One region of the Photobacterium sp. Hal280 genome, then DNA from elsewhere that is predicted to be linked to it. Evidence: predicted binding sites of a transcription regulator. Region 1 holds the regulator's gene; each other region holds the start of a gene.

Region 1 (10,493 bases):
TTCCGTGCAACGGTCGGTAAAGCGGCACTGGATGGTGAACGTAATCTGGCCATCATTTCTCCGGAAATGGCCAAGGTGTTAGAAGTGAAAAACGGGGATCAGGTTCGCCTGATTGCTCAATAACTAGGGTGGAATACAAAATGACACAATGGATTGCAGGCAACTGGCAAGCCGGTCAGGGCGAAGCGATGCAGTCGCTGAACCCATTCAGCGGTGAAGTGATCTGGGAAGGTAAGAGTGCCACAACCGAGCAGGTTGAGCAGGCTGTGGCCAGCGCACGTCAGGCACTGGTGACCTGGCGTCATACCCGCCTGGAAGAGCGTCAGGCTATCGTTGAGCGCTTCGCTGCCCTGGTCAAAGACAACAGCGAGCACCTTGCCCGCACTATCGCTGAAGAAACTGGTAAACCGCTGTGGGAAACGCGCACTGAAGCCGGCGCCATGGTGGGTAAGATTGCCATTTCTCTGCGTGCTTACAATGAGCGTACCGGCGAGCGTGAAAAAGACGTGGCCGGCACCAAAGCCGTACTGCGTCACCGTCCGCTGGGCGTGATGGCGGTCTTTGGTCCGTATAATTTCCCTGGCCACCTGCCAAACGGCCACATTGTTCCTGCGCTGCTGGCGGGGAACACTGTGGTATTCAAACCCTCAGATCTGACGCCGAAAGTGGCGGAAGAAACCGTCAAGCTGTGGGAACAGGCGGGTTTGCCAGCCGGTGTACTGAACCTGGTTCAGGGCGCGCGGGCGACCGGTGAAGCGCTGGCGCAGTCGGCCGGTATTGATGGTCTGCTGTTTACCGGCAGTGCCAATACCGGGCATATCCTGCACCGTCAGTTTGCCGGTCAGCCGGGCAAAATGCTGGCACTGGAGATGGGCGGCAACAATCCTATGGTCATCTCCAAGGCCTATGGCGATCTGAAATCCACTGTGTACACCATCATCCAGTCGGCCTTCATCAGTGCCGGACAGCGTTGTACCTGTGCCCGTCGTCTGTATGTCCCGGAAGGGGCAGAAGGGGATGCCCTGATTGCGGCGCTGGTCGAAGCGGCCAAAGCCATCAAGGTGGACGGCCCGTTTGCCGAGCCGCAACCGTTTATGGGCCCGCAAATCTCGACGCTGGCCGCCGATAATATCGTGGCAGCCCAGGAGCGTCTGATTGAGATGGGGGGTGAACCACTGCTGAAAGCCGAACGTGGTCAGGGCGCCATCGTGACCCCGGGTATCATTGAAGTCAGTAAGATTGCCGAACTGCCGGACGAAGAATACTTCGGACCGCTGCTGCAGGTGGCGCGTTACCAGGAACTGCCTCAGGCGGTCGAGATGGCCAACAACACCCGTTACGGTCTGTCTGCCGGTCTGGTGTCGACTGACGACAGTGAGTGGGAATACTTTATTGATCATATCCGTGCGGGCGTCGTCAACCGTAACCGCCAGTTGACCGGTGCCAGCGGCGATGCGCCGTTCGGTGGTCCGGGTGCCTCGGGTAACCTGCGTCCGAGTGCTTACTACGCCGCGGATTATTGTGCCTACCCAATGGCATCGATGGAAGGTGAGGCAACCGAACTGCCGGCACAGCTGTCGCCAGGGATCCAACTGTAACTCATACTTAACCCGTATTTTCGAAGGGGAACCGCATCATGGAAAGAGTGGAAAAATTGTTTGATGCCCTGTGGCAGGACTTTACGACCCGTCTTTGCCCGTCGGCGGCGCAGGTACACGATCTGCTGACAGAGGAAGAGCCTCTGCAAAATGATCATATTGCGCTGCGTACCTTTAACCTGCCGGGTGTCAGCCTGGATGTTCTGGCGGCACCTTTTATCGCCATCGGCTACAAGCCGTGCGGCACTTATCATTTCGAGCAGAAGAAACTGTACGCAGAGCACTTCGAGCACCCGAATCCGGCTGCCCCGAAAGTGTTTATCAGTGAACTGCTGGTTGGTCAGTGCTCTGCACAATTGCAGAACACGGTGCGTGCGCTGGTCAAGCAGATCCCTGACGGTGCAATGAAGGATGCGTCTTTCCTCTATAACGGCCGTTTGTGGGAGCTGGACTTTGCAACCTATGAAATGCTGGCTGCGGAAAGCGAGTATGCCGGCTGGGTGGCCGCTCACGGTTACGGTGCGAATCACTTTACTGTGAGCGTTAATCAGCTGGAGCAGTTCACGGAAGTGGCGGCGGTCAACAGTTTGCTGCGTCACAACGGGTTCAGTATCAACGAAGCCGGCGGCGAAGTGAAAGGCAATCCGGAAGTGATGCTGGAGCAGTCCTCGACGATGGCGGATCGTGTGGATGTATCCTTCACCGACGGCGTACGCACGATTCCGGGTGGTTTTTATGAGTTCGCCAAGCGTTATCCGCAGGCGGACGGTGAGCTCTATCCGGGCTTTGTCGAAGCGTCAGCCGATAAAATCTTCGAAAGTACCAATATGTAATTCAGCCAGACTGAAATACACAAAACAGCGGCCTTTGGGTCGCTGTTTTTTTATGTCTGAAATACCTGGTGTCAGTGATGTTGATCCAAGGGCAGTAACCAGGCATCGTTGTCACGGCTCAGGATCCCGGCGTGTAAACCGGCTTCCTGTTCCAGTAACTGGCGGGGTGACTGAAACCCTGTCATCTCTACTGACGCTGTGAGAAAACGCCCCATCGTGACTACAGGGCGGGGCGGCACCTGACTGTGCTGTGCATTCGGGGCAAAACGTTCGATATCCATATCGCGACATCCACATCAAACTAATATGCCAAATGTAGCACTAGGGATGAGGAAGGCAACTGAAAAACTGTGAGGTCACTAGAGGAACCCGATGCAAAGCCGGGGGGATGGGGTGCAAATGCAAGAAAAGCCGCACCGGCGGCTTTTCTGATACTCACATTGGCTGCATCACAGCTGAGTGATCAGCGAGTGCCGTAAACCACGATGGTTTTACCGTGGGCAGAAATCAGGTTCTGCTCTTCCAGCATCTTCAGGATGCGGCCAACGGTTTCACGGGAACAGCCAACGATTTGACCGATTTCCTGACGGGTGATTTTGATCTGCATCCCGTCCGGGTGGGTCATGGCATCTGGCTGTTTGGCCAGATTCAGCAGCGTCTGGGCAATACGACCGGTCACATCCAGGAAGGCCAGGTCGCCAACTTTCTGGCTGGTGACTTGCAGACGGCGCGCCATCTGAGCAGACAGTCGCATCAGGATGTCCGGGTTGACCTGGATCAGCTGACGGAATTTCTTAAAGGAAATCTCTGCCACTTCACATGGTGTTTTTGCTCGAACCCAGGCAGTACGCTCCTGGCCTTCTTCAAACAGGCCAAGCTCACCGATGAAGTCGCCCTGGTTGAGGTAGGACAGAATCATCTCTTTGCCTTCTTCGTCCTTGATAAGAACGGCAACGGAGCCTTTAACGATGTAGTAGAGGGTCTCTGCTTTCTCGCCAGCGTGGATCAGTGTACTCTTTGAAGGGTACTTATGAATGTGGCAATGAGAAAGGAACCACTCCAAGGTTGGATCTGTTTGCGGTTTACCTGGAACCATATTACTAACTTCCTCTGCAGTGTATTGCCCAACAACGTCATTCCTTGAATTGGGGTTGGGTATAACAATATCATTGTTTGCCAACTAGGATATTCAGTCAACGGCTGGGCTGCAAGCGCATGTGAACATTCAGTCCAAGAGTTTAACTTTTTTCGACACGCATTGCTTGATATTGGGTGACGATAAATGCACATTTTGGACGCATTACTGTGCACATGATCACACAGTTGTGACTTAGTTTTTAAATGCGGGTTTGAGTAGTAAGGAGCATCGCATGCAATCACGTGTTAAATGGGTAGAAGGTTTGACTTTTGTCGGCCAGTCAAACTCGGGCCACAGTGTGGTCATGGACGGGAACGGCGGCAAAACGGCGCCGAGTCCGATGGAGCTGGTGCTGATGGCGGCTGGTGGTTGCAGCTCTGTCGATGTGGTCGACGGCCTGAAAAGTGCCGGCCAGGCCATCACGGCCTGCGAAGCCAACATGACCTCAGAGCGCCGCGAGCAGGCGCCGCGTTATTTTACCTCGGTCAATCTGCATTTCGTGGTGACCGGCCATGATCTGGATGACGCGCTGGTGGCCAAAGCGGTCGGTGATTCGCTGGAAAAATATTGCTCTGTATGCCTGATGCTGGGTAAAGGTGTCACGCTGACCCATTCTTATGAAATCGTCGCCGCTTAATGGTGTTTCGGGAATGCCGTGCCGGTTTTTCCCCTTATTTTTCGGTGAGCAGTATGATCATCCCCTGGCAAGAATTGGACTCAGAGACACTCGATAATTTAATTGAACACTTTGTCCTGCGCGAAGGCACGGACTACGGCGAACGCGAGCTAAGTCTGGAACAGAAGGTCGCCAGAGTCAGGCAGCAACTGGAGAGTGGCGAGGCAGTGATTCTGTTCTCTGAACTCCATGAAACGGTTGATATTAAACTGCGCCGTTCACTGAGCGCAGAATAAAGCTGCCATAATGAAAAGCGGCAGCAGAAAACGGAAGCTGACGCCGATGAACGGGCCTGTGAAACTTGACTGCTTTCTCTGGCCCTGTTACTAACTGATTCCGTTAGGATTAACGACAAGGTATGTCATGTCTGCAAAACACCCGATCATTGCAGTAACAGGTTCCTCCGGAGCAGGAACGTCCACCACCTCAGAAGCCTTCCGTAAGATGTTTAACATGTTGAACATTCATGCGGCCTGGCTGGAAGGGGACAGCTTCCACCGGTTCACCCGCCCTGAAATGGATGTGGAGATCCGCAAAGCCAAAGAGCAAGGCCGTCATATCAGTTATTTTGGCCCGCAGGCCAACGACTTTGCTCAATTGGGTAATTTTTTCCGCCAGTATGGTGAAGACGGCAGCGGCAAGTTTCGCCGTTACCTGCACACCTTTGACGAGGCCGTGCCGTATAATCAGATGCCGGGCACATTCACCCCCTGGCAGGATTTGCCGGAAAATACCGATCTGCTGTTTTATGAAGGGCTTCATGGCGGTGTGGTGGACGGCGATGTCAATGTGGCACAGCATGTGGATTTGCTGATTGGCATGGTGCCGATTGTCAACCTGGAGTGGATCCAGAAGATCGTCCGTGATACGCGGGATCGCGGCCATTCCCGCGAGGCGGTGATGGAGTCGATTGTCCGCTCAATGGATGATTACCTCAATTACATCACGCCACAGTTCTCCCGGACCCATATCAACTTTCAGCGTGTGCCGACCGTGGATACTTCAAACCCGGTCAGTGCCAAAGCGATCCCCAGTCTGGACGAGAGTTTTGTGGTGATCCGTTTTCGCGGCATCAAAAACGTGGACTTCCCCTATCTGCTGGCGATGATCCAGGGCTCTTTTATGTCGCGCCACAATACCCTGGTAGTGCCGGGCGGTAAAATGAGCTTTGCGATGGAGCTGATCATGCGGCCGCTGATTCAACAGCTCATTGACACCGGTAAGATAGGTTAGACAGTGACGGAACAACGCCTGATGCCAGGCGTTGTTTTTTTATGCCCCCAGTTTGTCCCGGAACCAGGCCGGTACAGTGTGATCCAGCCAGAATACCGGTTCGCGCCAGGTGCCGCTGATAAAGCCGACGTGGCCGCCATGCCGGGTCAGATGATAGTCGATGTGCGGCGGCAGCGGTTGCTTGGGGATCACGGCCTCGGTCATGAAGGGATCGTCGGCGGCATGAATCACCCGCAACGGCGTGGTGACCCGGGCCAGTTTGCCCAGTCCGCTGCAGCGCTGGTAATAATCTTCGGCATTGCTGAAGCCGTGCAGGGGCGCGGTGACGGCATCGTCAAACTGACGCAGCGAGCGCAGCGCCGTGATCTGCTCACTCTGAAATGGCAGCACGTCGGGTAAGGACGCCATTTTTTTCAGCATATTCTTCTTCATCGAACCCAGCAGATAGCGCTGGTAGACCCGCGAAAATCCTTGCTGTATCCGGTCTGAGCAGGCCGCCAGATCCAAAGGCGGTGAGATCACCTGAGCGGCAGTGAGTTCCGACGCGGCGCCAGTTTCGGCAAGATAATTGACCAGCATGTTTCCGCCCAGCGAGACACCGACCGCCAGCAGGGGATTGCGGGGAAAACGCGCACGCAGATGGCGGATAAAAAAGGTGGCGTCGGAAGTTTCCCCCGAATGATAGCTTCTCGCTTGACGGTTCACTTCGCCGCTGCAGCCGCGAAAATGCATCATCACCCCCAGCCAGCCCTGCTGCCTGGTCGCAAACAGCAGGCTGTGGGCGTAAGGGCTGCGAAAACTGCCTTCCAGGCCGTGAAAGAGGATCATGACGGGTTTCTCCGCCGGGTGATGAGACGGCGTGCCGGTCCAGACCAGATCGAGGAAATCATCATCCGGGGTCTGAATGCGTTCTGTCAGCGGCTCGAACCGGGGCTGCCGGCGAATCATCCGCGGCAGAATGGTTTGTAGATGGGCGTTACGCAGGCCAGCGGCAGGCTCAAAATGATGCATCAGTTGCTCCCTCACAGCGGAAAATCCGGGTATGGTTCCTGAGCCAGCAGCTCAGCCAGAATAGCCAGACCCTGTTCAAGTTTATCATGACTGTGCGGCGCGCTGACGGCCAGACGCACTGCCTGGGGGATGGTACTGCCCGGCGGCGTAAACAGCTCAGCTGACTTGACGATCACGTCTCTGGCTTCAGCGGCCGCGACAAAGTCGCTCAAGCGCCAGTGGTCCGGCAAGCTGAGCCAGGCATGGAAGCTCTGCGCGTGATGCTGTATCTGATAGGGGTGCAGATAGCGGTCGAGCAACGATTGTCGCTGGGCGATGTCTTGCCGGATCGCGGTCAGCAGCCGGTCGGCATCGCCCTGGTGGATCAGCTCGCAGGCCAGGGCACTGAGCAACGGGCTGATCATCAGGCAGTGATGGTGCAGCGCCGTGTTCAGCCGGTCCTGATGTTTGCCCGGCACCTGGATATACCCCAGCCGCAAACCCGGGGCGAGGCATTTCGACAGGCTGCCGAAGTGGATCACCTGTTCACGGTCGAGATTGACCAGCGGCGGCGGAGCGTCGACCGGCAGCAAGCCATTGACATCATCTTCAATCACCAGCACCTGGTGACGGCGGCATACCGCCAGAATGGCTTCGCGCCTTTCCCGGCTCATGACGGCTGTGGTCGGATTTTGCAGGGTGGGCGTGCAGTAAAGCATCCGGGGCTGATACTGGCGGCAGGCCGTCTCCAGACTCTCAGGGATCAGGCCTTGCTCATCCATCTCCACCGCTCTGACATTGAGCTGCATCTGACGGGCCAGCCCGAGAAAGCCGGGATAGACCACTTGTTCGGTCAGCAGGGTATCGCCGCTGCGGCAGAACACCGACAGCACCAGCTGAATGGCATGCTGCGCGCCGGAGGTGAAATGCATACGCGCCGGGTCGAGCTGAGTGCCATGGCGGTTGAGCCAGCGGCAAATCACCTCTCTGTGTTCGCTCAGTCCTTGCGGATCCTGATACAGCATCAGGTGGTTGAGCTGATCGGCCTGCTGCGCGATCGTCTGCATGGCCTGCGCCAGCGGCGCTGATCGGTCGAGATAAGGCGGGATGTTATAGCCAAAATTGCACTCATCGGGTGCCTGAGTGGGGTAACTGAATACCCAGCCCGGGCGCTGACTCTGGCTGACGTAAGTGCCGGCGCCCACTCTGGCTTCCACCAGCCCCCGGCGTTCAGCTTCGGCATAGGCGCGGGTAATGGTCCCGACCGTGACCTGCAGTTGATCGGCCATGGCTCTGTGCGTCGGCAGCTTGCTGCCGGCGGTCAGCCGGCCCGATTCAATCAGATGTGCCATGGTTTCGGCCAGGCGACGGTATTTGGGCAGGCCATCGTCACACCTGGCGAAAAATTCTTGCTGAATGGTCTCGATTGTCATGGTGACAATAAATCCTTTGATCGCAATTTACACCCTTGATAGTCTGCATTTTGACCGCTTCAGTGGGGTTTAAGCAAGTGAAAATTAAAATTGTATCAATACAATTAGGTGTGAATCACGGAGTCGCAGATGAACCTGGAATGGCAATTTTTAATCTCTCTGGCCGCATTTGCGGCCACAATGACCGGAACCCCCGGGCCGAACAATATGATGGTAACGGCCTCGGGGGCCAATTTTGGCTACTGGCGCACCGTCCCGCACATGCTGGGCATCGGCGGGGGGCTGGTGAGTATGATTCTGCTGGTTGCGGCTGGGCTGGGGGTGCTTTTTGTGCAATATCCTGTGCTGCATGACGCCCTGCGCTGGTTGGGCAGTGCCTATTTGCTGTATCTGGCCTGGAAGATTGCCTCTGCCGGAGGCAAGGTTCAGACAGAAGACAGTGACGCCAGACCGATGCCATTCTTCGCAGCGGCCCTGTTTCAGTATGTGAACCCCAAAGCCTGGATGATGTCGGTGACCGCGATCAGTACCTTTACCATGAGCGGGGACGGGTACTGGCTGTCAGCGGCGGCGGTGGCCCTGATTTTCTTTGTAGTGGGCTTTCCCTGCGTCTCGCTCTGGGCAGGATTCGGCACCATGATTGGCCGCTGGCTGGATCAGCCGAAAGCCAGACAGATTTTCAATCTGATGATGGGCGCACTGACTGCGGGTTGTGTGGTGATGATATGGTAAGGCAGCCAGGCTGCCTTGTTCATGCTGCTTTTACTGCGATGGTCAGCCGCGAATCGCGGCGGTCAGGCTGGCGGCATCCAGCTGCTGGCAGTACTGGGCCAGGTTGTCGGCCGGCGGCGGCAGCGCGGCTCTGGCCTGCTGCGCCTGATGGTTCAGGCAGCGGATCAGATCCTGCTGCTGGTTCTGCTCCAGCAGCAGCTCAAAATCCAGCATCTGCTGGTAACCGGACTGGTCGAGCTGAGGTTTCAGTGTGCGCCGCAACTGACGGTAGGCTTTGAGCTGGCTGTCGCTCGCGCTCAGCGCCTGATTCAGCTGGCGGATTTCTGTCTCTGACAAGGGGTACTGCTGGCTGTCGAGCCAGAGCAGTAACAGGGCCAGATTGACATTGCCCCGGAAATCATCCTGAAGCTGCAGGCAGGCCTGGCTGACCCCGCCCAGGCTGTAGTGCTGCAGGCAGAAGCGCCAGAACTGATCCGGCTGAAAAGGCTGTCGGGCGGAGTGCTCAGAATTTGACATTGAATTCCTGTTCCATTGTTTCTAACTGCTCGTGCAGTTCCATCCATTCCATCTCAACCTCTTCCAAAGCGGCTTTGGCCTGACTCTGATCAAGCAGTGTCTGGTTCAGTTGGGCTTTATTGTCCGCCTCATAGATGCTGGCATCAGACAAGGCGGCTTCTGCTGTCGCCAGAGACTGGCTGAGTTTTTCCATCTTCGCTTCCAGTTTTTCAACCTGCTTGCGCAACGGCGCGGTTTGCTTGCGAAACTCAGCTTCCAGGCGTTTGAGCTCTTTGCGTGACGCGGCACTGTGGTCTTTACTGGCGGTGTCCGGTTTGCCGGCCTGCTGTTCGCGGCGTTCGCTGCGCTGCTGCTCTGCCAGCCACTTATGGTAATCATTGAGATCGCCATCGAACGGTTCAACTTTTCTGTCATGCACCAGATACAAATCATCTGTGGTGGCGCGCAGCAGATAACGGTCGTGGCTGACGATCACCATCGCCCCTTCAAAGGACTGCAGGGCCAGCGTCAGTGCCTGACGCATGTCGAGATCCAGGTGGTTGGTCGGTTCATCCAGCAGCAGCAGGTTCGGGCGCTGCCACACGATCAGCGCCAGGACCAGTCGGGCTTTTTCACCGCCGGAAAAGGGGCCAACCTGATCCAGGGCCTTGTCGCCTTTGAAGCCAAAACTGCCGAGGTAGTCGCGCAGCTGCTGTTCTGTGGCTTCCGGTGCCAGGCGGTTCATGTGTTGCAGCGGGGTTTCATCCAGGCGCAGGGTTTCCAGCTGGTGCTGGGCAAAGTAGCCAATCTTCACGCCTTGTGAGAAGGTCAGATCGCCGGCCTGCACCGGCAGTTCACCCGACAGCAGTTTGATCAGCGTGGATTTACCGGCCCCGTTACGGCCCAGCAGACCAATCCGGCTGCCCGGGACCAGGTTCAGACGGATCTGATCCAGAATTCGGGTGTCACCATAACCCGCCGCGACCTGATCCATCATCATAATCGGGTTAGGCAGTGAGTCCGGCTCGCGAAATTCAAAGCTGAAGGGGTTGTCGAACTGGGCGGGCAGCACTTTTTCCAGTCGCTCCAGCGCTTTGATCCGGCTTTGCGCCTGGCGGGCTTTGCTGGCTTTATAGCGGAAGCGATCGATATAGGACTGCATGTGCGACATTTGCTTTTGCTGCTTCTGATACATCGACTGCTGCAAAATCAGTTTTTCCGCCCGCTGGTTCTCAAACGACGAATAGTTGCCTGTGTATTCGTTCAGGCGCTGGTTCTCGACATGAATAATGCGGCCGACAACCGGATCGAGAAAATCGCGGTCGTGTGAAATCAGGACCAGAGTGCCCCGGTAATTTTGCAGCC
Region 2 (10,493 bases), 2.2 Mb from region 1:
GAAAGCCAAATCACTCGATCAGAACCGCAGCAAAATCAAAGAAGCGCTGTCAGCTATCACAGGTGAGGAAGCCGCGGAGGATTGTCTCTTTGAAAACAGGAAACCGGGCGACAATCCCCAGACCGAATACCGTTTGCAGATATCTCCGGAACAAATCACCATTGCAAAATGAATGATTAATTCATTGAAAATAAAAAGTTTTATTTTTTAGATATCTCTAATGCCGATCTGGTTTGCCGTGTCACAGAGTCGTCATGTGATTTCGCAACAGTAAGCGCACCCCCTGGTACAGGGAGGACGATGTTGAACTTACTGTAGGAATAACAATGAAACTCACAAAGGAAAAACTGCTGGCTGTCAGCCTGCTCTCTGCTTCTGTCATCAGCGCGCCCGTGATGGCCCTGAATATTGTGCTGACCAATGATGACAGCTGGAGCACTCAGAATATTCAGATCATGAAATCGGCCCTGTTGGCGGCCGGACATCAGGTGATTATGTCGGCGCCCTGCACAGGTCAGAGCGGCAAAGGCGGTGCCATGACCTTCCTGAAACCGGTCAGTGTGGATGAAACGAAAGCGGCACAGCAGGAATTCTGTGTCGGCGATACCGACACCCGTGTGGCGTTCGAAGATTATGCTGAAGGCACGCCTGTGATGGCTGTTCTTTATGGCATTGATGTGGCCGCGCAAACGATCTGGGGCAAGGCGCCTGATCTGGTGATTTCCGGACCGAATGAAGGAAATAACCTGGGGTTCATGAACAACAACTCAGGCACTTTAGGGGCAACCATGGTTGCACTGAGTCGTGGGATCCCGGCAATTGCCATCAGCGGCCATGAGAATACCGCGCATGACGCGGCTCAGTCCGAGCTGGTGGCAAACGCTGTGGTTGATGTGGTGGCCACACTGGAAAGCAGCCGTCCGGCCGGAGGCCCTTTACTGCCAGCCTATACCGGCCTGAATATCAATACCCCGGAAGAGATGTCGAATCATCTGGGCTACAAGTTTACTGATGTGGGCTGGAATGGTGGTGGTATGGAGCTGAAGTTCAGCAACGACCTGTCCAGTGATGCTGTGCTGATGGGCTATATGGTGCAGAAACTAATGGCAGGCGGCATGGATCAGGCAACAGCCGAGGCCACCGCGCAGGCGGCGATGCAGGGCAAGCAAGGGCTGTCGTTCGGTATGGGGGATGCCGGAGATGCCAACGCCAACTCGGAAGGCAATGCGGTGAAGGCGGGGTATATCACGATCAGTACCATAGACGGCAATGTCCAGGCGGCGCGTGCCAAGGTCGCCCTGACAGAGCAGCGTCTGCTGGATTTGAAGTAGGAGGCGGCCATGACAATCAATTCAAGCCACCTGCTGTGCCTGTTGTTCACCCTGGTGCTGGCCGGGTGTAATGGCTCAGATAAGCATTCCGACACGGATAAAGGCAGCAGCGGAGCGGATGCCAGTCAGCAAGCCTGGACAGGCGTTTACCGCGGGATTGCGCTGGATGCGGATGCCAATCCCATCGAGATTCAGATCATTGCTGAAAGCGGGCAACTGCCTTTGCTGACCGTATGGGATGACAGAGAACATCAGCGATCATTTCAGGCAGAGCAACCGGCCGGCAGCGCGGAGGCACTGAGCTATCACTTTGCCGGGATTCAGTTCCAGTGTCAGCGATCGCCGGATGGGGTTGTGTGTGACACCCCTGAAGGCACAGCCCGCTTGGCCGCCGATTTGTCGTCGGCGCAACATACTGGTTTTGTCGCCGGAGAGTATCAGGCGGCATGGAACGGTGAGCGCTATACCCTGGCGCTGGATGCGCAGGGCAATGCCATCGTTTCAGGGGCACAGTGTGAATCTGCGGCGCGCTTTGTTGTGTCGGACTCACTGGAGAATGTGTGGGTGATGACCGTCGAAGCCAGCAACGTTTGTCATTTGCCTTTCTCTCAGGTTTATGCGGAAACCGTGGTGGATAATGACACGCTGTACAGCCTGAACTTTCAGACGCAGATCACTGACTTTCCTCAGGTCTGGGTCAAGGTTGCCGGCTAGGAAAGCTTGCTCCGGACTCAGAAAACTGATCGGCGACAGGGCAGTGTGAACTGGCTTGTTGCCGATTTTCGTTCCGTAATTCTGCTTCGTTCGCCTGTTGGCAGCAGCTTGCGTGGCGAGTGACTGTTTCTTTGCGCAGACTTTGCGTATAATTCCGCCATCATATACCCAAGTCATCCCCTATTGCCTGTTACGGCACAGAAGAGCAAACAGAGGCCAGGATGTAACCACAGGTTAATCAGCCATCACCCGGCTTGTTCCGGGCAAGACTCAACTGACATACCGGGCGCCGCGTTATCACGGATCTCGCCTGGGCTGACTTTATTCGATAACTGGATCTTCACTGAATATGTCTTTTTTAACTGAAGTGGGCAAACGCCGCACCTTTGCCATCATTTCTCACCCGGATGCGGGTAAAACCACCATTACTGAAAAAGTGCTGCTGTTCGGAAACGCCTTGCAGCGCGCCGGTACAGTCAAAGGCCGCGGCTCTAACCAGCACGCCAAATCCGACTGGATGGAAATGGAAAAAGAGCGGGGTATCTCGGTCACTACCTCTGTGATGCAGTTTCCGTACAACGCGTGTCTGGTCAACCTGCTTGATACCCCGGGGCACGAAGATTTCTCGGAAGATACCTACCGTACCCTGACCGCCGTGGACTCCTGTCTGATGGTGATTGATGCGGCGAAAGGTGTTGAGGATCGGACCCGTAAGCTGATGGAAGTCACCCGTCTGCGCGATACGCCTATCGTGACCTTTATGAACAAACTTGACCGTGACATCCGCGATCCGATGGAATTGCTGGATGAAGTGGAAAGTGAGCTGAACATTGCCTGTGCGCCGGTCAGCTGGCCGATTGGCTGTGGTAAAGAGTTCAAAGGTGTGTACCACATTCACCGTGACGAAACCATTCTGTATGCCACCGGTCAGGGTCATACCATTCAGGAAGTCCGGATTGTCAAAGGCCTGGATAACCCGGAACTGGATGCGGCTGTCGGCGAGGATCTGGCCAGCCAGCTGCGTGACGAGCTGGAGCTGGTGCTGGGTGCATCGCACGAATTTGATCGTGAACTGTTCCTGAAAGGGGAGCTGACGCCGGTATTCTTCGGTACGGCACTGGGTAATTTTGGTGTCGACCACATGCTGGACGGCCTGACTGAGTGGGCGCCCGCGCCGTTGCCGCGTCAGGCGAATGAGCGCGATGTTGCAGCGACGGAAGAGAAGTTCTCCGGCTTCGTCTTCAAGATTCAGGCGAATATGGATCCGAAACACCGCGACCGGATTGCCTTTATGCGGATCGTCTCGGGCACTTATACCCAGGGCATGAAGATGAACCATGTCCGTATCGGCAAGAACATCAGCATTTCAGATGCCGTGACTTTCATGGCCGGTGACCGCTCCCGTGCTGAAACCGCCTATGCCGGCGACATCATTGGTCTGCATAACCACGGCACGATTCAGATTGGCGATACCTTTACACAGGGTGAAAGCCTGAAATTTGCCGGTATTCCGAACTTTGCTCCCGAGTTGTTCCGACGTATCCGCTTGCGCGATCCGCTGAAGCAGAAACAATTGCTGAAAGGCCTGGTGCAGCTGTCGGAAGAAGGTGCGGTACAGGTATTCCGTCCGCTGCTCAACAATGACCTGATCGTCGGCGCAGTCGGTGTGCTGCAGTTTGACGTGGTCGTGGCCCGTCTGAAAGCGGAATACAATGTCGAAGCCATTTACGAGAGCGTTAACGTGGCCACGGCGCGCTGGGTTGAGTGTGGCGACGGCAAGAAATTCGAGGAATTCCGTCGCAAGAATGAAGTGAACCTGGCGCTGGATGGTGGTGATAACCTCACCTATATCGCACCGACTATGGTGAACCTCAATCTGGCCAAAGAGCGTTTCCCGGAAGTGGATTTCCGCGCTACCCGCGAGCACTGATCGCCTGATGAATGCAAAAGCCCCTGATTTCAGGGGCTTTTTGTTGAATATCACGCATGAGGATGCGATCAGAAATACACCTTGTCCTGACTCAGAGAGTCACAGTAGGCCCGGTTCGATACCGGATTGAAGAATGCCTTATCAACTGCGGCATAGCCGAATGCTGACAACTGGGCATTTGCTTTACTGCTGTACGTCAGCCCCATCAGATCCAGATACGGCCGATAATCCAGCCCGGTCACGTAGCTGGCCGCAATCAGCAGCCAATCATTGTTATCCATACGCTTCGCGTCTTCGAGCGTATAAGTGCTGAAGCCCAGAGCCGCTTTTTTGGCTTCCCAGCTTGCTTCATCGTGATCGGCATCGGCGAAGGCTTTTTCCAGTAAATGTAACCGCGGGATTAAATGCCAGCCGTTGGCCAGTTTACCTTTGTCCTGCGCATGCATCATCATCTGAATGACTAACGCGACACCCTGACTCCAGCTGCTTCCTAACCGGGCAGCCATATAAGCCGCAGGATCTGAGGTCAACTGGCTTTGCCTGAGATCCTTCAGCATGACATCAAAGGGCAGCAACTGACACTGATGGTCGTAACCCGGTTCATTGATGGCCGCCAGCGATTTTGGATAATAGGAATAAAAGTTCGTGGTGGCATGCCCTTCAAAGCCGTTGAATTTAAAGCGACTACTTTCAACATTGTGCCCCACCTCATGCAGGTCACCGTGGCCGAGCACACTGAATGCCCAGCCCGCATCATAAGGATTGCCGGAACAGCCATAGCCGCAGGTCGGCTGATCGGCATTCATGTGCTGGACCTGAGCCCACACCGGCAATGTCATGCCATGCTGGGTTGCAAAGGACTGCACTTCAGCAATCGGCGTGATGTTTTCCCCCTGATATCCCGCCAGTGCTCTGAGCGCGCTGTGATGATAAGTCGTCATAAAATCCGCCATTTGACTGGGGGTATCCCAGCGGCTGTTGTCGGACAATGTGGTTTGCATCCGGCTGTTTCGAGAGTGAATTTCAAAATGCTCGGTTGCAATTTCCGCCCAATCGAAGGCGTTGTTGCTCAAGGCTGCGAGAAAGTCGGCGTCATTGCTACCCGGCTGCCAGTAAGGGTGCAGGCCAATCTGGCGAAAGGAAAAGGTCATTGCTGTCCCTTGGTCGGTAAAGCCAATCTGGATTGGGCCGCCATAAGGAGAGGTGATCGTCAGGGTTTGACCCGCCTTAATTGTCTGATGGTGGGACTGAAGGAATTTAGGGCGGTTATACCCATGATTGGCAGCCATCTGCTTGGTGGAAGACGGGCGCTGGGTATTGATAAAGAGACTGGCGGCCACGGTATCATGGCTATCGGTACGGGTAACACTAAACGTCTGACCCGGCAGGGCATAGACACCTGCTGCTCGCCAGGGCTGACGGCTGACCAGCGTGACGATTTTATCTGTTGGCGTGATGTGGCTGAAGTCAGTCCGGCTGAAATTCCCCAGTTCAGGCGGAACCGGGTTGTACTTGCGTGAGTGATACACCAGGTGGTCGGCAAAATAGCTTTTTAAAAAGGCCAGGGTGGGTGTCGTGTTCTTTGACATGGGAAAGTGCACCCCTTCACGGTATCTGTCCGCCAGAAGAATCAGATGTTTTTCCAGCGTATACTGACCCGGCAGGGCAAAAATGTCTGTTGCGCTGGCATCCAGAGCACGGATGATCTGACGCAGTGATCCGGCGGGGGCAAGAAACTCTCGGCGAAAGGCGGGAATATTGCTGCAGCTATCATTGTCATCTTCGCAATCTGTCACTGAGAAGCTGAAGCTGTCGTACTGAAGGTGCTCCGTCAGTGCATGAATTTCAGCCAGCAGCCCGGTCTCAGTTCGCATCTCGGCGGCTGATGCCCAGTTAGCTTTGTCTTGTGCAAAATAATTACCCGCTCCGCCGATTGCCTCCGTTTGCGCGCCAAAGTAAGTGAGCACAAGGTTCGTTAAAGGCGTGGCATTCCAGCTGTTGGTGTGGACATACAGCAGGGACTGCTTGCGGGCTGCCGCGGCACTGAGGGCGGCCTGACCCCCAGATTCGCTGAACGAGCCGCTGGAACCGGTAATGATCAGATGTGCAGACGCTAAACACTGTGTCAGTTGTGCTTCATGATTACAGAGCGTTGTTGCGATTGTGGGGTATCGGCTGGCAAGCCAGTTTTTCGACTGGTTGTACTGGCTGTTACTGAGCAGCATAAATGACACGTTGACGGTGTCGTTTTCCGCCAGTGAGGCGGGCGCAAGCAACCAATCTGTGATGTTTTTCATGTGTGATGCGAAGGCCGGGTTTTCACCCGCATCAAGGTCGCGCAAAATGTTGCTGCCGAAAGCGATACTGCGGCGGGAGTGCTGTTCACTGACCGTGGCCAGCGTATTTCCCTGGTTCCCTGAGATCAGCTCTTTGGCGCTGGTTAACGTTTGAAAGCTGAACAGCCGGGAGTTCCGGCTCGGATCATAATCGATCGCGTCATCGCCAAAAATCTGGTGATGCGCCGTCGTGAGAGCGGTTTGCTCAGCCTTGATCAGCGTTGAAATCCGCTGTTCGAGCAGGGCTGTACTGGCAGGCAAGCGTCCGGGATCACCCTGTCTGACAGCCTGGTTGATCGGGTCGTCAGGCAGCGTGATCACGGGCGGCTGCCCATGGTCATTCGGTAAATCGGGCAGACTTCCGGAAGATGTCGATGGGGTGCTTTCCCCTCCACACGCGGTTAATGAGAGCAAGAAAAGAAAACAGTATTTGTTCATGGAGATAAATGATCGCTGAGCCTTGCGAGCCTTGCGAGCCTTGTATCATAAAAAGTGATGATTTATGGAATGATGAGCAATACTTGGGCTGGACAGCTGAAATTTTGGAAAAACCGTGTTGTTTTTAACCGCTGCGAACGCATTGGCGCTCCCGATCTGAATGCCGGCATATTGATTTAGTTTTGGCCCGGCATAATGATCACAGAGATCCATCCGTACTGAAGGAGAAGGTATTCATGTTCACTCTGATCCGCCATTGGCTTGCCCGCTACGATGCCTGGTGCGAGCGTATGGGCTTTGTCCCGGAAAACCGGCGCTGCTGTGCGCCTGTCCGCTATGATGAAGACGATGCCCGTCATCCGGCGCAGCGCGCCGCCAGGGCAAGCGCTGGTCAGCCCGTGAAGAAAAAGGAGACCTCAGGTGCAGCTGATTGATAGTCACTGCCATTTTGATTTTCCGCCGTTTGCCGCTGATCCCGAGCCGTATCTGACACAGGCCGGGCAGGCTGGTGTCAGCCATATCGTGATCCCATCGATCGGGGCGCGGAACTGGCAACCCATTCAGACCTTGTGTGACCGGCCGGCCTCCCCGTCACAGCCAGCGCTCTACTATGCGCTGGGCATGCACCCGTATTTTGCCTCCGAGCATGATGATCACACACTGAGTCAGCTTGAGAGCAGGCTGGAGAAGGTGTGCCAGGAGGCGGAAAACCGCTGTGTGGCGGTTGGGGAATGCGGGCTGGATTTTGCAATCGCCGCTGCAGACAGGCAGCAGCAAATGGGCTGGCTGCTCAGGCAGCTGGAATTCGCCAATCAATTTAACCTGCCGGTGATACTTCACTGCCGCAAAGCCTTTCCTGAACTGATGCAATGCCTGAAATCCTGCCCGCCAATTCGGGGAGGGGTTTATCATGCATTCGGTGGCAGTTTGCAGCAAGCGTCTCAACTTCTTGATCTAGGTATCAAAATTGGAGTAGGTGGTACGATCACCTATCGCAGAGCGAACAAAACTCGAACTACAATGACTCAGTTACCTCTTGATGCGATGTTACTGGAAACCGATGCGCCAGATATGCCGTTGGCCGGTTACCAGGGAGAGCCGAATCAGCCGGACAGAGTGGCGTTAGTGCTGGCGGCTCTGGCTGAACTGAGATCAGAATCATTGGCGGTACTTGCTGCTGCTACTAGCAAAAATGCAGAAGTTTTGTTTGCACTGCCTTCTCAAATTTGATGATTCTGACATTTCTCTGGCTTTTCTTTATGCATCAGGTGGTGCCTTGGTGTGAGTTTCGTCACACTTGATATTCAACTTTCACTCGGTTTCCAATCAAAGTGTGATGTGTGCATTACATGCTGTAAGTTGCCATGCGTATAATGCGCCCGACTCTTGAGAGAGCCGAATTGTCGAGACGCCAAAATTTAACTATAGGGATGCCATAAACTATGAGCGTGTTTATGAGCCTGGTTGGGATGGTTGTGCTGCTGCTTGTGGCGGTGCTGCTGTCTGATAACCGTAAAGCTATTAACTTACGTACTGTGGGTGGCGCGTTTGCCATTCAACTCTTTTTCGGCGCATTCGTACTGTATGTGCCGGTAGGCCGTGATGTGCTGTATGGTGCATCACAATTCGTTGCAAGTGTGATCGGATATGGCGATCAGGGGATTTCTTTCCTGTTCGGCGGTCTGGTATCAGGCAAGATGTTTGAAGTCTTCGGTGGCGGCGGCTTCGTCTTCGCCCTGAAAGTGCTGCCGGTTATCGTGTTCTTCTCAGCACTGATCAGCGTATTGTACTATCTGGGTATCATGCAGTTTGTGATTAACATTCTGGGTGGTGGTCTACAGAAAGCACTGGGAACGTCCCGTGCCGAATCCATGTCTGCAACAGCGAACATTTTCGTGGGTCAAACTGAAGCACCACTGGTTGTGCGTCCGTTTGTACCTAAGATGACTCAGTCTGAGCTGTTTGCGGTGATGTGTGGTGGTCTGGCGTCTGTTGCCGGTGGTGTACTGGCCGGTTATGCCTCGATGGGTGTACCGCTGGAATACCTGATTGCAGCCTCTTTCATGGCGGCACCGGGTGGTCTGTTGTTTGCGAAAATCATCAAACCTGAAACAGAAACGCCTGTGGATCAATTGGGCGTTGATAAAGATGATGAAGGTCACGATGACAAGCCTGCTAACGTCATTGACGCAGCGGCTGCGGGTGCCTCTTCCGGTATGCAACTGGCACTGAACGTCGGTGCGATGCTGCTGGCATTCATCGGTCTGATTGCCCTGATCAACGGTATGTTGGGTTGGTTTGGCGGCTGGTTCAATATGCCTGAGCTGACGCTGGAACTGATCCTGGGTTATGTCTTCCAGCCGCTGGCCTTCCTGATTGGTGTGCCTTGGAATGAAGCACAGATTGCCGGTTCTTTCATCGGTCAGAAAATCGTCGTGAACGAGTTCGTGGCTTACCTGAACTTCACGCCGTACCTGAAAGATGTGGCTGATGGTGGTCTGCTGGTTGCTGAAACTGGCGCAGCGATGACTGAGAAGACCAAAGCGATCATTTCTTTCGCCTTGTGTGGTTTCGCCAACCTGTCTTCGATTGCGATTCTGCTGGGTGGTCTGGGCGGTCTGGCACCAAGCCGTCGTCACGACATTGCCCGCTTCGGTATGAAAGCCGTTGCCGCAGGTACCTTGTCTAACCTGATGTCTGCAACGATTGCAGGTCTGTTCCTGTCACTGTAATTCAGTCAGAAACCGTCAGATTGAAAACGCCACAGCCTAGCTGTGGCGTTTTTTTGCCTCGCATTTTCTTTGCCGCTGACGCTGGCGGCAGTCAACAGAATCAGTAACTATCTGAATCATTTCCGGTAAAAGCCGCTAAAAAGCGCCAATTGACACTTCCTTCGCCCGGGCTGTACGCGCATGCTTAAGGGGTCAGCAGACACTTGGTTTTCTGCGGTCTACACTCTGTGAGTATTTCCAGACCGGATTGCTTCGCTCTCCCTGTCTGGTCACAACGACGGGAGTGATAGCATGCATGACGTAATCGTGGCTTTACTGGCAGGTGTGATCGTCGGGCTGATGTTTTCCGCACTCAAATTGCCGATTCCGGCGCCTCCTGTGTTATCCGGGGTGATGGGCATTGTCGGCGTGTATATCGGCGGGCAGCTGTATCAATGGCTGATTGAACGTTTCTTTTCCTGAGCAAGGGAGTCCTGAGCAAGGAAGCAGAATGCAATCGGGCGAAGGAGAGGTGACGATAGCCACGTGCTGGGTCAACACATTATCCACTCTGGGAAACGTCTATTGTATGGTTTGCCTCTGGGCTCCTTGGTAAAATGGCTGTGTGGAATCGCAGATTGATGATATCTGCGTGTAAGTATCCTGATAATTTTGTGAATTAGGATGCGAAAATGAATGGCTGGCAAGGTGATAGCCACCTTGCGCGGTGAAAAGGACGTCGATCGGGCACGCTGTACAGCGCCTGAGTCTTCATGGAATCAAGTCCGCTTCTGTTTCTCTGAGGCTACAATCTTCAGGGTGTCATTTTCTGAATGGACAAAGAGAACAGGACACTTGGTAGAACATAATCGACTGGAGAAAGTCATGAGCGATTTAAAAACGGCTGCACTGCGTGCGTTAAAACTGATGGATCTGACCACACTGAACGATGACGATACCGATGCGAAAGTGATCGAACTGTGTAAGAACGCGAAAACCCCTGTCGGTAATACCGCAGCGGTTTGTATTTATC
Region 3 (10,493 bases), 2.3 Mb from region 1:
ATCCTGGGCAGCCAATCCGCAGGTACCCACTCGGCCACAGCACTCCCGGCAATGCCCCCAGTACCATACCCGGTGCGAGCAACCTGACCAAAGAGACATCCACATTCCCCAGCCGTAAATGACTACGTGCCGAAGAGCCGGACGTCAGCACAATACAGGCCAGCGAGGTCGCCAGCGCAATATGCATGACAACCCCAGGTTCGATCCCGGTTTGGGGTAACATCCAGACTAACGCGGGGACAATTAATAATCCCCCGCCAATCCCCAGCAAACCTGCCAGCAGGCCGACCACAGCCCCCAGCCCCAGACACATCAGGAGCAGCCATAACATATCCGGCATCATTTACCTGCCCGGATGAAGCCGCCCATGCCGCGTTGTTCGACAAACTCTGTTGCCATTTGCCTGACCTCCTGGCCGAAGGTCGCCTGTAACGCCTTATCGGCGAGTTGCGTCATATCGGCCAGACTGGCATGACGAAGAACATATTTAATTTTGGCGACGTTGCGGGTATTCATACTTAAAGAGCGGTATCCCATTCCAACCAAGAGTAAGGCGCCGAGAGGGTCACCGGCCAGTTCGCCACACACGCTCACCGGGATTGATAACGCATGGCTGGTATCCTGAATGTGCTTCAGTGCCTGAATGACTGCCGGATGGAACGTATCATAGACACTGGCAACACGGGAATTGTTCCTGTCGACAGCTAATAAATATTGCGTTAAGTCGTTGCTGCCTACCGAAATAAAGTCGACCCGCCCTTTCAGGGCCGGCAGCTGATATAAAATCGAAGGGACTTCGATCATGATGCCCAGTCTGGGCTGCTTGAGCACTTGTCCTTTGCTGGCAGCATACACAGACACTTCATTGAAAGCCCGTTCAATCAATGCTTTGGATTCATCCAGCTCAGGAATGCCGGAGATCATGGGCAAGAGTATGTCCATGTTATCAAGGCCAATACTGGCCTTGAGCATGGCCCTGACCTGGATGAGGAAAATTTCCGGATGATCCAGGGTAAAGCGGATACCGCGCCAGCCTAGGAAAGGATTATCTTCTTCAATGGTCAGATAAGGCAACGGTTTATCGCCGCCTATGTCCAAGGTACGCATGACCACAGATTTACCCGGGTAAGAGGCCAGTATCGAGCGGTACTGAGCCGCCTGTTCCTCTTCCGAGGGAAAACTGCGCTGCAGTAAAAACGGCACTTCGGTTCGGTACAGGCCGACACCATCGACCCCTTTGTTGACCGCGATATTGGTGTCAGCACTTAATCCGGCATTCAGATACAGGTAAATCCTTTCCTGATCTTCCGTTTCCGCCGCTTTATCCAGATCTTGTTCGACCAGAGCCGTCAGCTCATTTTCTTCTTTCAGTAACCGCTTGTATTCAGCCAGAATCTGCCGGTTGGGTTCAATAAGCAGATCGCCGCGATAACCGTCGACCACCACCAGAGCGTTATGCACTTTCTCCGGGACAAAATCGACGCCCATGATGGCAGGAATACCCAGTGCCCGGGAAAGAATGGCCGCGTGGGAGTTGGCGGCACCTTCCTGAGCCACCACGGCAGCCAGTTTATCTCGCGGAATACTGGCCAGCATGGCGGCGGTCAGCTCTCGGGTCAGCAGGACGATCGGGGCATCCCACTGGTGCTCGACCCCCTCTTCGTTATGAAGGAAAAACAGCAGGCGCTGACCCAGTTCGCGAATATCGTGCGACCGTTCGCGCAGGTAGTCATCCTTCATATTGGCAAAGCGAACCGAGTAGGCCTCCACAGTCTGCCTGACGGCCCATTCGGCCTGATCGCCGCCAGCGACTTTGGCAAACAGATCCTTACGCAGCATGGGATCATTGAGCAAGTGACTGAACAGATCAAAAATCGCCAGGGTGTCTTTGTGCAGCTCGCTGTCAAAGCGTTTCCGCAATCGCCGAAACTCATTACTCGCCATCTCAATGGCAATGCTCAAGCGTTCCTGTTCGAACTCTCTGTCCAGACAGGAAGCAGGTGAAACAGCTTCCAGCCGGGGCTGGTTGTCATCCCACCAGGCTTTGGCAATGGCAACCCCGGTCGATGCCGCCGAACCGGTTAAATGCAGTCCGTCACGATGGCCGGGCCACATCCCCTGCGCTTTGGCATGCGCCAGTATCACCGCCAGCTGTGCGGCCAGTGTGACCATAAAAGATTCTTCGCTTTCAGTGAATTCACGCATATCGCGTTGCTGGATCACCAATACGCCGAGGACTTTGCGCTGATGGATAATGGGAGTGCCGAAAAAGGAGCGGAAGGTTTCTTCGTTGGTGCCCGGGATATGTTTGAAGTTCGGGTGCTGACGCGCATCGGCCACATTGACAGGTTCAGCCTGACGGCCAACCAGACCGACCAGACCTTCATCAAAGCCAAGCCCGACCTGATAAGAAGGCTTGGTCAGCCCCTGAGTCGCCATGAGCATATATTGCTTGCGGTGTTCATGAACAATGTAGACTGAGCAGCACTCAGTCTTCATTGCCTGGCAAATACTGACAACCAGCAGATCCAGCGCCTCGAGTAATGTCGGAGCACTGGCGACTTTCTCTACAATTTCTCTTAGCTGGGTCAGCATAAGCGTTACTTTCCCTAGGTTAACTCCGCTTGTGTTTACGTTTTAACTTGCGTTCCTTGCGCTCCTTGAAAGGCATCGCCATCGCCGCGAACTCTTTCAGCGCCCGGCGATAAACGTCCCGTTTAAAGGACACAACCTGACGAACCGGATACCAGTAGCTGACCCAACGCCAGCCATCGAACTCCGGTGTACTGCCACGCTGCATGTTCACCTTAGACTCATCGCATTCCAGACTCAGCAAAAACCATTTTTGCTTTTGTCCGATACAAACTGGTTTGGAATCCCACCTGACCAGACGTTTCGGTAATTTGTATCGCAGCCAATGGCGGCTGGATGCCAGAATCCTGACGTCTTTTCTGGTGAGACCCACTTCCTCATACAGTTCACGGTACATGGCCTGTTCCGGGGTTTCCCCTTCATCAATACCGCCTTGTGGAAACTGCCAAGAGTGTTGTCCATATCGTCGAGCCCAAAATACCTGGCCATGGCTGTTACAGATAACTATCCCCACATTAGGGCGATATCCATCGCCATCAATCACTGGACGACCTCAAGTAAAAATATCAATTAACAGTGATTTTTTCACAGAATGAGCCTCAGGGTAAACATTCATTGTCATCAATCACTGTTTTTTCCTACCTAGCACTCACTTTATGGATAACTTAAGAGGAATTCAGAGGTTATAAACAAAGAAATGAGACCTCTCCCACATTTATTCACGCTTTCTGTGGATAGTTGTGTGTAGAAGCTCTTCTATTGTCCATTTAATCAACAATAAATCAGGATCCTAACAATGGCCACCCGAGAACAACAAAAACGATAAACAATTTAAATTCAATAATTTAAATTAAAATCCAACTGAAAACACAGCGAAAGGCTCAACCGGTTTCCAGAGGATCATCACGACTGGTTAAAGATCAACCACCCTTGGCTTTATCCACACCCCTCGATCATTAACGGTTAAATAACCACCGATAAAGCGTTTAAATACTGCACAAAACCCTGTAGATACGTCCAGCTCACACAGTATTCACATTGTTCAAAAAAGTACCTGTGGATATCTTAATCCCAGGATCCAACACAAACAGTCTGATCAAGCGGTTAGTCAATCATCCGCACAGCGTCCTAACTGTGTTAAAATTCACGGCCACGCTTTTGAAATATGACTCATCCGAATGACGATCTCCAGACGACCAGCTCCGACCTCAGAATCCGAACTCCTCAGCCGGGCACAGGCGCTGGCCGGTTGTACCCTGGGCGAACTGGCTGAGCAGGCCGGACAAATTGCACCACCGGATTTACGCCGGGATAAAGGCTGGGTGGGCCAATTGCTGGAATGGCATCTGGGTGCGACGGCAGGCAGCCAGCCCGTCCCTGATTTCGCCAATTTAGGCATTGAACTCAAAACTATCCCCATCAGCCATCAGGGTAAACCGCTGGAAACCACCTTTGTCTGTGTCGCTCCTTTGATTGGCTTGCAGGGCGTGAACTGGGAAAACAGCCATATCCGGCACAAACTCGCCCGGGTCCTGTGGATCCCTGTTGAAGGGGAGCGTGAAATTCCGCTTGCTGCACGCCATGTCGGCTCTCCTCTGTTGTGGAGTCCATCTGCCGACGAAGAAGCCCGGTTACGCCAGGACTGGGAAGAGCTGATGGAACTGATCGTGCTGGGCAAAGTGGAGCAGATTACGGCCCGCCACGGCGAAGTCCTGCAGCTGAGGCCCAAAGCCGCCAACAGCAGAGTGCAGACTGATGCTTACGGCGCAGACGGCCACCCGATCAAAACTTTGCCCCGGGGCTTTTATCTCAAAACCCAGTTCACCGCCGAGCTGCTCAAACGCCACTTTATGCTCTGATCACAGAGCGGGCTATACATTGATCGTCATGTCATCCTGGCAACACTCAGGTTTGCCATCCAGTGAGAATTCATCATGAGGATCAATCGTCCTTAATGTGATCGACTTGATCCCCAGTGGCCGCAGAAAATCCCTCACCTGCTCCATGGTCTGAAAATGCAGCATGTTATCTTCGTCATCCTTGAGAGGCTCAAGATGATGTTTATATTCAACTTCCATCAAATAATCTGCACGTCCGGCGTAACTGGTCAGTACGCACTTAGGAATTTCTTCTCCGGGTGACTTTACCCAGTGCTTGAATTGGGACAGTTTCATGATCACACCTTTTCAAGGGAACTGCTTTAACTATGTGCGAACATTCGCTTATCAGCAAGGTCTGCCCGTGCAGCCTATGAGATAACTGCTTCATTTTACTGCGGCTTCTCAGTAACCCTTTCCTAGGTTATAGTCAGGGAGAATTTGCGGTCCAAGGAGGGCAAATGAAATACCATAAGATCCCCCATTCAAACCTTGAAGTGAGCCAGATCGGCCTGGGCACCATGACCTTTGGCGAGCAAAATACGGAAGCCGAGGCCCACAGCCAACTCGATTTTGCGCTGGAGCGCGGTATCAACCTGATTGATACTGCTGAAATGTATCCTGTACCGCCGAAAGCGGACACTCAGGGGCTGACCGAAGCCTATATCGGCAGCTGGCTGAAGAAATCAGGCAAACGCGACCAAGTGATTCTGGCGACCAAAGTTGCCGGTCCCCGTAATGTCCCCCACATCCGTGACAACATGGCGCTCGACTGGCGCAATATTCACGAAGCGGTTGAAAACAGCCTGGAAAGATTGCAAACAGACTATATCGATCTGTATCAGTTGCACTGGCCGCAGCGAGAAACCAATTGTTTTGGCAAGCTCAATTACCCTTATCCCGAGACGAATACCGGTGTCACACTGACTGATTCGCTTGAGGCACTGGCCGAGCTGGTGCGGGCCGGCAAAATTCGCTATATCGGCTTATCGAACGAGACCCCGTGGGGTGTGATGTCTTTCCTGCGTCTGGCAGAGAAACATGACCTGCCACGGGTGGTGACCATTCAAAATCCCTATAACCTGCTCAATCGCAGTTTTGAAGTGGGTCTGGCTGAAATCAGCCATTATGAAGGGGTCAAACTACTGGCCTACTCCCCGATGGCCTTCGGCACCCTGAGCGGCAAATACCTCAATGGCAAAAAACCCGACGGTGCCCGCTGTTCGCTGTTTGATCGCTTTGTCCGTTATTTCACGCCGCAAGGTGTGGCGGCCACGGAAGCCTATGTCAAAGTGGCAAGAAAACACAGTCTGGATCCGGCACAAATGGCTCTGGCCTTTGTGAATCAGCAGCCGTTTAATGCCTCAACCCTGATTGGTGCCACCAGCCTGTCTCAGCTTGAAGCCAACATCGACAGCCTGTCGGTGGAACTCAGTGCAGAAGTGCTGGCAGACTTAGAACAAGTCGGTATCACCTACTCAAATCCTTGCCCTTAAACTATTTTCTCAAGCTGAAAAAAAGCCCCCACCTCAGTGGGGGCTGTCAGTGTTCTTCCGACCTTACTCCGCAGAGTAAGGCCAGAGATTACGTGAGACTTCGCCACCTCAACGCTCGCCTCAGATGACGTGTTTTACGGCTGACTCGCAGGCCGACCAGGGCGGAATCTACCCGCAAATCTTTGTCGATACCCATATCTTTGAGAATATGCGGCGTTAAATGTGGCAGATGAACCTGCATACGTCGGTGTTCGCGACGCCATGCTTCTTCTTCACGGTGTAAATCAAGACGGATAAGTAAAACAGCAAAACGTAAATAGACTGATTGGCGCATGAGTGTGCTCTCCAGGGTAATAAAATGGAGGGACGCAGATACGACCGTTTTCAGGCTGACAACATACTAGCCGCGACAGACGTATCCGCGGCCCATTTACAGAGTGTATTACTGTAAAAAGTATCTAAGATCGATGATCTTAGTGCTGATGGGAAGTGTGATCCTTAACACCAGCAGGACGCAGACATTTAGTATTGAATGTGCTCATTGTGTGTTCCTCCTGGTTATAAGATATAAAGATGTGATATGGGTGTTATTTTTGCCTGATAGTGCATCAAAAACAAGAAGTTATTTTCCATTACATGATAAAAAGGGAAATGCTCCGCTGAATGCACAAGACAACAGGCCAAGCCAGATAGATTTCTTTATTTAGCTTAAAATACCAGCTTATTCCTCTTTCACAGTACAGGTAGCATTCAGCCAGACTGTTGCTGTCAGGACAGTTTCATGGTTTTCATCATCGTCAGCAGCGCCCTGCCCGCCGGACCCAAAGCATGCTGGCTGCTCCATGCCAGATCAATCGGTTGCTTCCATGCCTGTGCTTCAAAGGCAGGTTCCAGTCTGACAACATGTCCGGCCAGCACTTTGTCCCTGACCATGTCTGCCGGCAAGACTGTCCAGCCGAGACCTCGCTGAACCAGTTCCAGGGCCGACAGAATATGCTCAGTTCGCCAGATCGCATCAGACACCCGCCATTCCTCACTATCCTGACCATAACGCCCGGTCAGTAATACCTGCCGGTATTGTCTGAGATCCGGCCAATCCACGGTTTTCAGTGCTGCCAGCGGATGACTGCTGGCCGCCACACACCAGACGTCGACCTGTCCCAGACCATGAACCGTAATCTCAGGATGCAGGAGAGACAGCTGCACCATCAGTGCCAGTTGTGCCCGGCCTTCATTGAGCAATTTCACGACATCACCCATCCCGACAGTCAGAATTTCTACCTCAACGATTGGAAAACTGGCTTCAAACTGCTGCAAGGTGTCGGCTAGTGCCGGGATCATCGCCATGGATTCCACCACCAGAGTCAACTTGGGCTCCACCCCCTGCTGAAAACTGTCCGCAGCCACTTGCAGTTCACCGCACTGTGCCAGCACCCGTCTGGCTTTGATCAGCAAGGCTTCGCCCGCTGGCGTCAACCGCGGTTTTTTACCGCTGCGATCAAACAGTGCCAGATCGAAGTCCAGTTCCAGATTCGCAACCGCGGTACTGACCACTGATTGTGCCTTGCCCAACTGACGTGCTGCTGCGGAAAATGAACCGGTTTCTGCTGCACAGACAAACGCTCTGAGCTGCTCCAGTGAAAATTGCATACCAAAAACCTATCTATAAAACAGATAACAACTAACTTTTATCTATCGATAATAGCATTAGGATAGTCCTCAAGCTGATTCATTGTTCAGAGGTAACTAAAATGCGTACACAAAGAGACAGAATTCGTCATGCCATTGGTTTTGAAGCCATTGCGCTGATTCTGATCACACTGGTGCTGAGCCAGATGTTTGGGTTTGATATGGCAAAAATTGGTGTTTTGGGCGTTATTTTTTCTGTCATTGCGACATTCTGGAATTACGCCTACAACCTGTGGTTTGATCATGCCATGCTGAAATACTGCGGCAAGCTGCAGAAGCAGACCCGTCACCGGATCATCCATGCCCTGGGCTTCGAAATGAGCCTGCTGGTGATCACCCTGCCGATGCTGGCATGGTGGTTGGACATCGGTCTCTGGCAAGCCCTGATCATGGACCTGGGTCTGGTCGTATTTTATTTGGTCTATGCCTATGTCTATAATCTGGCGTACGACAAAGTGTTTCCACTGCCTGAAACACAAACAGCCTGATGTAGTTAGGAATTCTGACCCAGATCCCGCGGTGGCGGGATCAGGTCATGTTTGTTGAGCAACCGGTACATAGTGGCGCGGGAGACGCCAAGCTCGCGTGCCGCCGCTGAAATCTGCCCCCGGTTATTCTCCAGCACACTTAACAAAGCGCTGCGTTCCGACTCTTCCCGGATTTTTTTCAGGCTCTGCTTATCATCGGCCTGCCTTGGCAGCTCAAGATGATCCGCCTCAATATTCTTCTGCTCCGTCAGCAGCACCGCCCGTTTGACTCGCCCAATCAGCTCCTGGACATTGCCAGGCCAGTTATAAGTAACGATGGACTGTCTGGCATTGTCCGAAAAGGCTTTCACTCCGCAGTTATACTGACGGGCATACTTGAGTAACAATGCATCGGCCAGCATCAGTAAGTCATCTCCGCGCTCGCGCAGAGGCGGGACCGTCAGGCTCAGCACATTCAGCCGGTAGAAAAGCGCTTTGCTCAGCCGCCCTTCACTGACCAGATCATCGAGCGGATAATGTGTCGCAGCGATCAGTCTGGGTTCGGCACTGACCTCAGAACCATTTACCTTGGTAAAGCGCCCGTCCTGCAGCCACTGGACCAGCTCTTGCTGGCGATCTTGAGGTAATGAGGTGACTTCATTGAGAAAGAGTACACCGTCTCTGGCCGCATCAAAACAGCACTCTGACTCGGCACCGTTCACCGTCCAGTTGTGGCCGACACTTGAGCAGTTCACCGTCACAAACCGTCCTTTCGCGCGGGTTGATGCCTGAAAAATAGCTTCCGCAACCATTTCTTTCCCTGTGCCTATCTCCCCCTGAATCAACACCGGCATGTCCGCCGCCGCCAGACGTTTGACATGCTGCAGCAGCTTTTTCATCACCGGTGTATTGCCCTGAAGCCCCTGCTGGCCAAAGTGGCCCAGCTTAGGCCAGACTTTTCGTTCCAGTGTCAGCATGCCGCGCTGATGGCCTAAGGTTTTCAGCAGCTGGGATTCAGGGATCGGCGAAGTAAAATAATCAAGACAAAAACTGACAATAAACTGGCAAACAGATTCAATACTGAGCTGTTCGTCTCTGACCAACGCCAGCCATCGCACCTGTTTGTGCCGGTTGACCAGGCTGGCAATGGCCTGAAGACTGAAATCATCATGGCTCAGATCAACCACCCCCAGGCAAGGGCCGGTTTCAAGCAATAAGGTTTCTGCTGCCCGCAGATCGTGGCATTGATGACAAATCCATCCGGCCTGTTTCAACGCATTCAGCCAGGGGATCGTGTGTCCCCCAAGCAACACCAGTTCACCATGCCAGATGTCCTTGCGCGCATCCATTCCCATTCGCTCACCCATTTCACCGATAGCAGAACGATTCAGAGCCAGACTGATACAGTGGTTCTGATCATAAAAATGCAAAACAGTATTCAACAAGTATAAGAGACAGGATCGCCAGATAACAAAAATATCACCTGCCATAAACACAACAGGTGATATTTCCGGAAATTCTTCAAGAGGATAAGGTTTTAAAAAGGGAGATTAGGATTTTCTTGCCATGCAGGCTTCGTTCGTCACAGGTTCACTGACAAAGCCGCCGGCGCCTGTGTACCAAAAGCGCACCCCCAGCCCCATGGCAATGGCATCACCAAAATTCTCACAGGCGACATCAACCAGGGCAGGCTTCACTTTTGACGCATCCATCTGCCAGTTCCACCGTGTACTGCGTAACTGACGAATAATCGTTAACAGCGAACGCTCACTGTCAAAATGGAACTGACGCACTTCGCCGCGATCTCCCTCCGGCGGTAAATCATTCAACTTAGTGAATTCTTGTTTCCACGCTTCAGGCAACGAACCGACAAAATCGGTCGGCGGTTGAGTCAGTGCCATGGCTGCACAACCACTGAGCACCAAAGCGCCAAAAGCAGGAAGAATCATTTTTTTCATTTATCAGCCTAACGTTGTTCACATCACCACAAAGCCTGAATTATGACACTTTACTCATAAATTCATCTATACCGGATAACAAAAAATGTTAAACATCGCTGAAATACATTTTACCTTTCAACACGCTCTGCACATTCGTGATGCCTTTTTGCCGGAGGGCAATAAAAAAGCCACTTCGACTGAAGTGGCTTAAAGAGATGCATCGTCTCAGTGTCTTAGTTCTGCGGACGCATTGCCGGGAACAAAATCACGTCACGAATGGTATGACTGTTGGTAAACAGCATCACCAGGCGGTCGATACCAATTCCCTGACCTGCCGTTGGTGGCAGACCGTGTTCCAGCGCAGTAATGTAGTCTGCGTCGTAGAACATAGCTTCATCATCACCGGCATCTTTGGCATCCACCTGAGCTTTA

The links. The regulator CRP, encoded in region 1, controls carbon source genes, mostly activating them, when cyclic AMP is high. The targets are predictions, from matches to a motif close to TGTGANNNNNNTCACA.
Region 2: the regulator CRP is predicted to act here: its motif matches at 8,030-8,045, upstream of P4S53_RS21080 (NupC/NupG family nucleoside CNT transporter).
Region 3: the regulator CRP is predicted to act here: its motif matches at 3,291-3,306, upstream of rppH (RNA pyrophosphohydrolase).

The regions. Positions count from the first base shown of each region.
Region 1 is NZ_JARLUO010000005.1:332,485-342,977, forward strand. It holds gene astA (arginine N-succinyltransferase) at 1-123, shown strand, start outside; gene astD (succinylglutamate-semialdehyde dehydrogenase) at 141-1,598, shown strand; gene P4S53_RS10645 (DUF1338 domain-containing protein) at 1,637-2,431, shown strand; gene P4S53_RS10650 (hypothetical protein) at 2,503-2,712, opposite strand; gene crp (cAMP-activated global transcriptional regulator CRP) at 2,895-3,527, opposite strand; gene P4S53_RS10660 (OsmC family protein) at 3,802-4,206, shown strand; gene P4S53_RS10665 (YheU family protein) at 4,260-4,481, shown strand; gene P4S53_RS10670 (phosphoribulokinase) at 4,609-5,478, shown strand; gene P4S53_RS10675 (hydrolase) at 5,518-6,489, opposite strand; gene P4S53_RS10680 (aminotransferase-like domain-containing protein) at 6,501-7,901, opposite strand; gene P4S53_RS10685 (LysE family translocator) at 8,031-8,633, shown strand; gene P4S53_RS10690 (TIGR02444 family protein) at 8,676-9,149, opposite strand; gene P4S53_RS10695 (ABC transporter ATP-binding protein) at 9,136-10,493, opposite strand, start outside.
Region 2 is NZ_JARLUO010000005.1:2,564,579-2,575,071, reverse strand. It holds gene P4S53_RS21115 (hypothetical protein) at 1-172, shown strand, start outside; gene P4S53_RS21110 (5'/3'-nucleotidase SurE) at 327-1,331, shown strand; gene P4S53_RS21105 (hypothetical protein) at 1,341-2,045, shown strand; gene prfC (peptide chain release factor 3) at 2,395-3,975, shown strand; gene P4S53_RS21095 (ImpA family metalloprotease) at 4,044-6,632, opposite strand; gene P4S53_RS21090 (hypothetical protein) at 6,986-7,183, shown strand; gene P4S53_RS21085 (TatD family hydrolase) at 7,170-7,979, shown strand; gene P4S53_RS21080 (NupC/NupG family nucleoside CNT transporter) at 8,192-9,481, shown strand; gene P4S53_RS21075 (XapX domain-containing protein) at 9,773-9,943, shown strand; gene deoC (deoxyribose-phosphate aldolase) at 10,346-10,493, shown strand, end outside.
Region 3 is NZ_JARLUO010000005.1:2,629,965-2,640,457, forward strand. It holds gene P4S53_RS21360 (sulfite exporter TauE/SafE family protein) at 1-331, opposite strand, end outside; gene ptsP (phosphoenolpyruvate--protein phosphotransferase) at 340-2,595, opposite strand; gene rppH (RNA pyrophosphohydrolase) at 2,615-3,136, opposite strand; gene mutH (DNA mismatch repair endonuclease MutH) at 3,771-4,451, shown strand; gene P4S53_RS21380 (DUF6482 family protein) at 4,464-4,766, opposite strand; gene P4S53_RS21385 (NADP(H)-dependent aldo-keto reductase) at 4,931-5,965, shown strand; gene P4S53_RS21390 (hypothetical protein) at 6,054-6,299, opposite strand; gene P4S53_RS21395 (LysR family transcriptional regulator) at 6,734-7,615, opposite strand; gene P4S53_RS21400 (PACE efflux transporter) at 7,717-8,142, shown strand; gene P4S53_RS21405 (sigma-54-dependent transcriptional regulator) at 8,148-9,476, opposite strand; gene P4S53_RS21410 (hypothetical protein) at 9,672-10,079, opposite strand; gene lysS (lysine--tRNA ligase) at 10,295-10,493, opposite strand, start outside.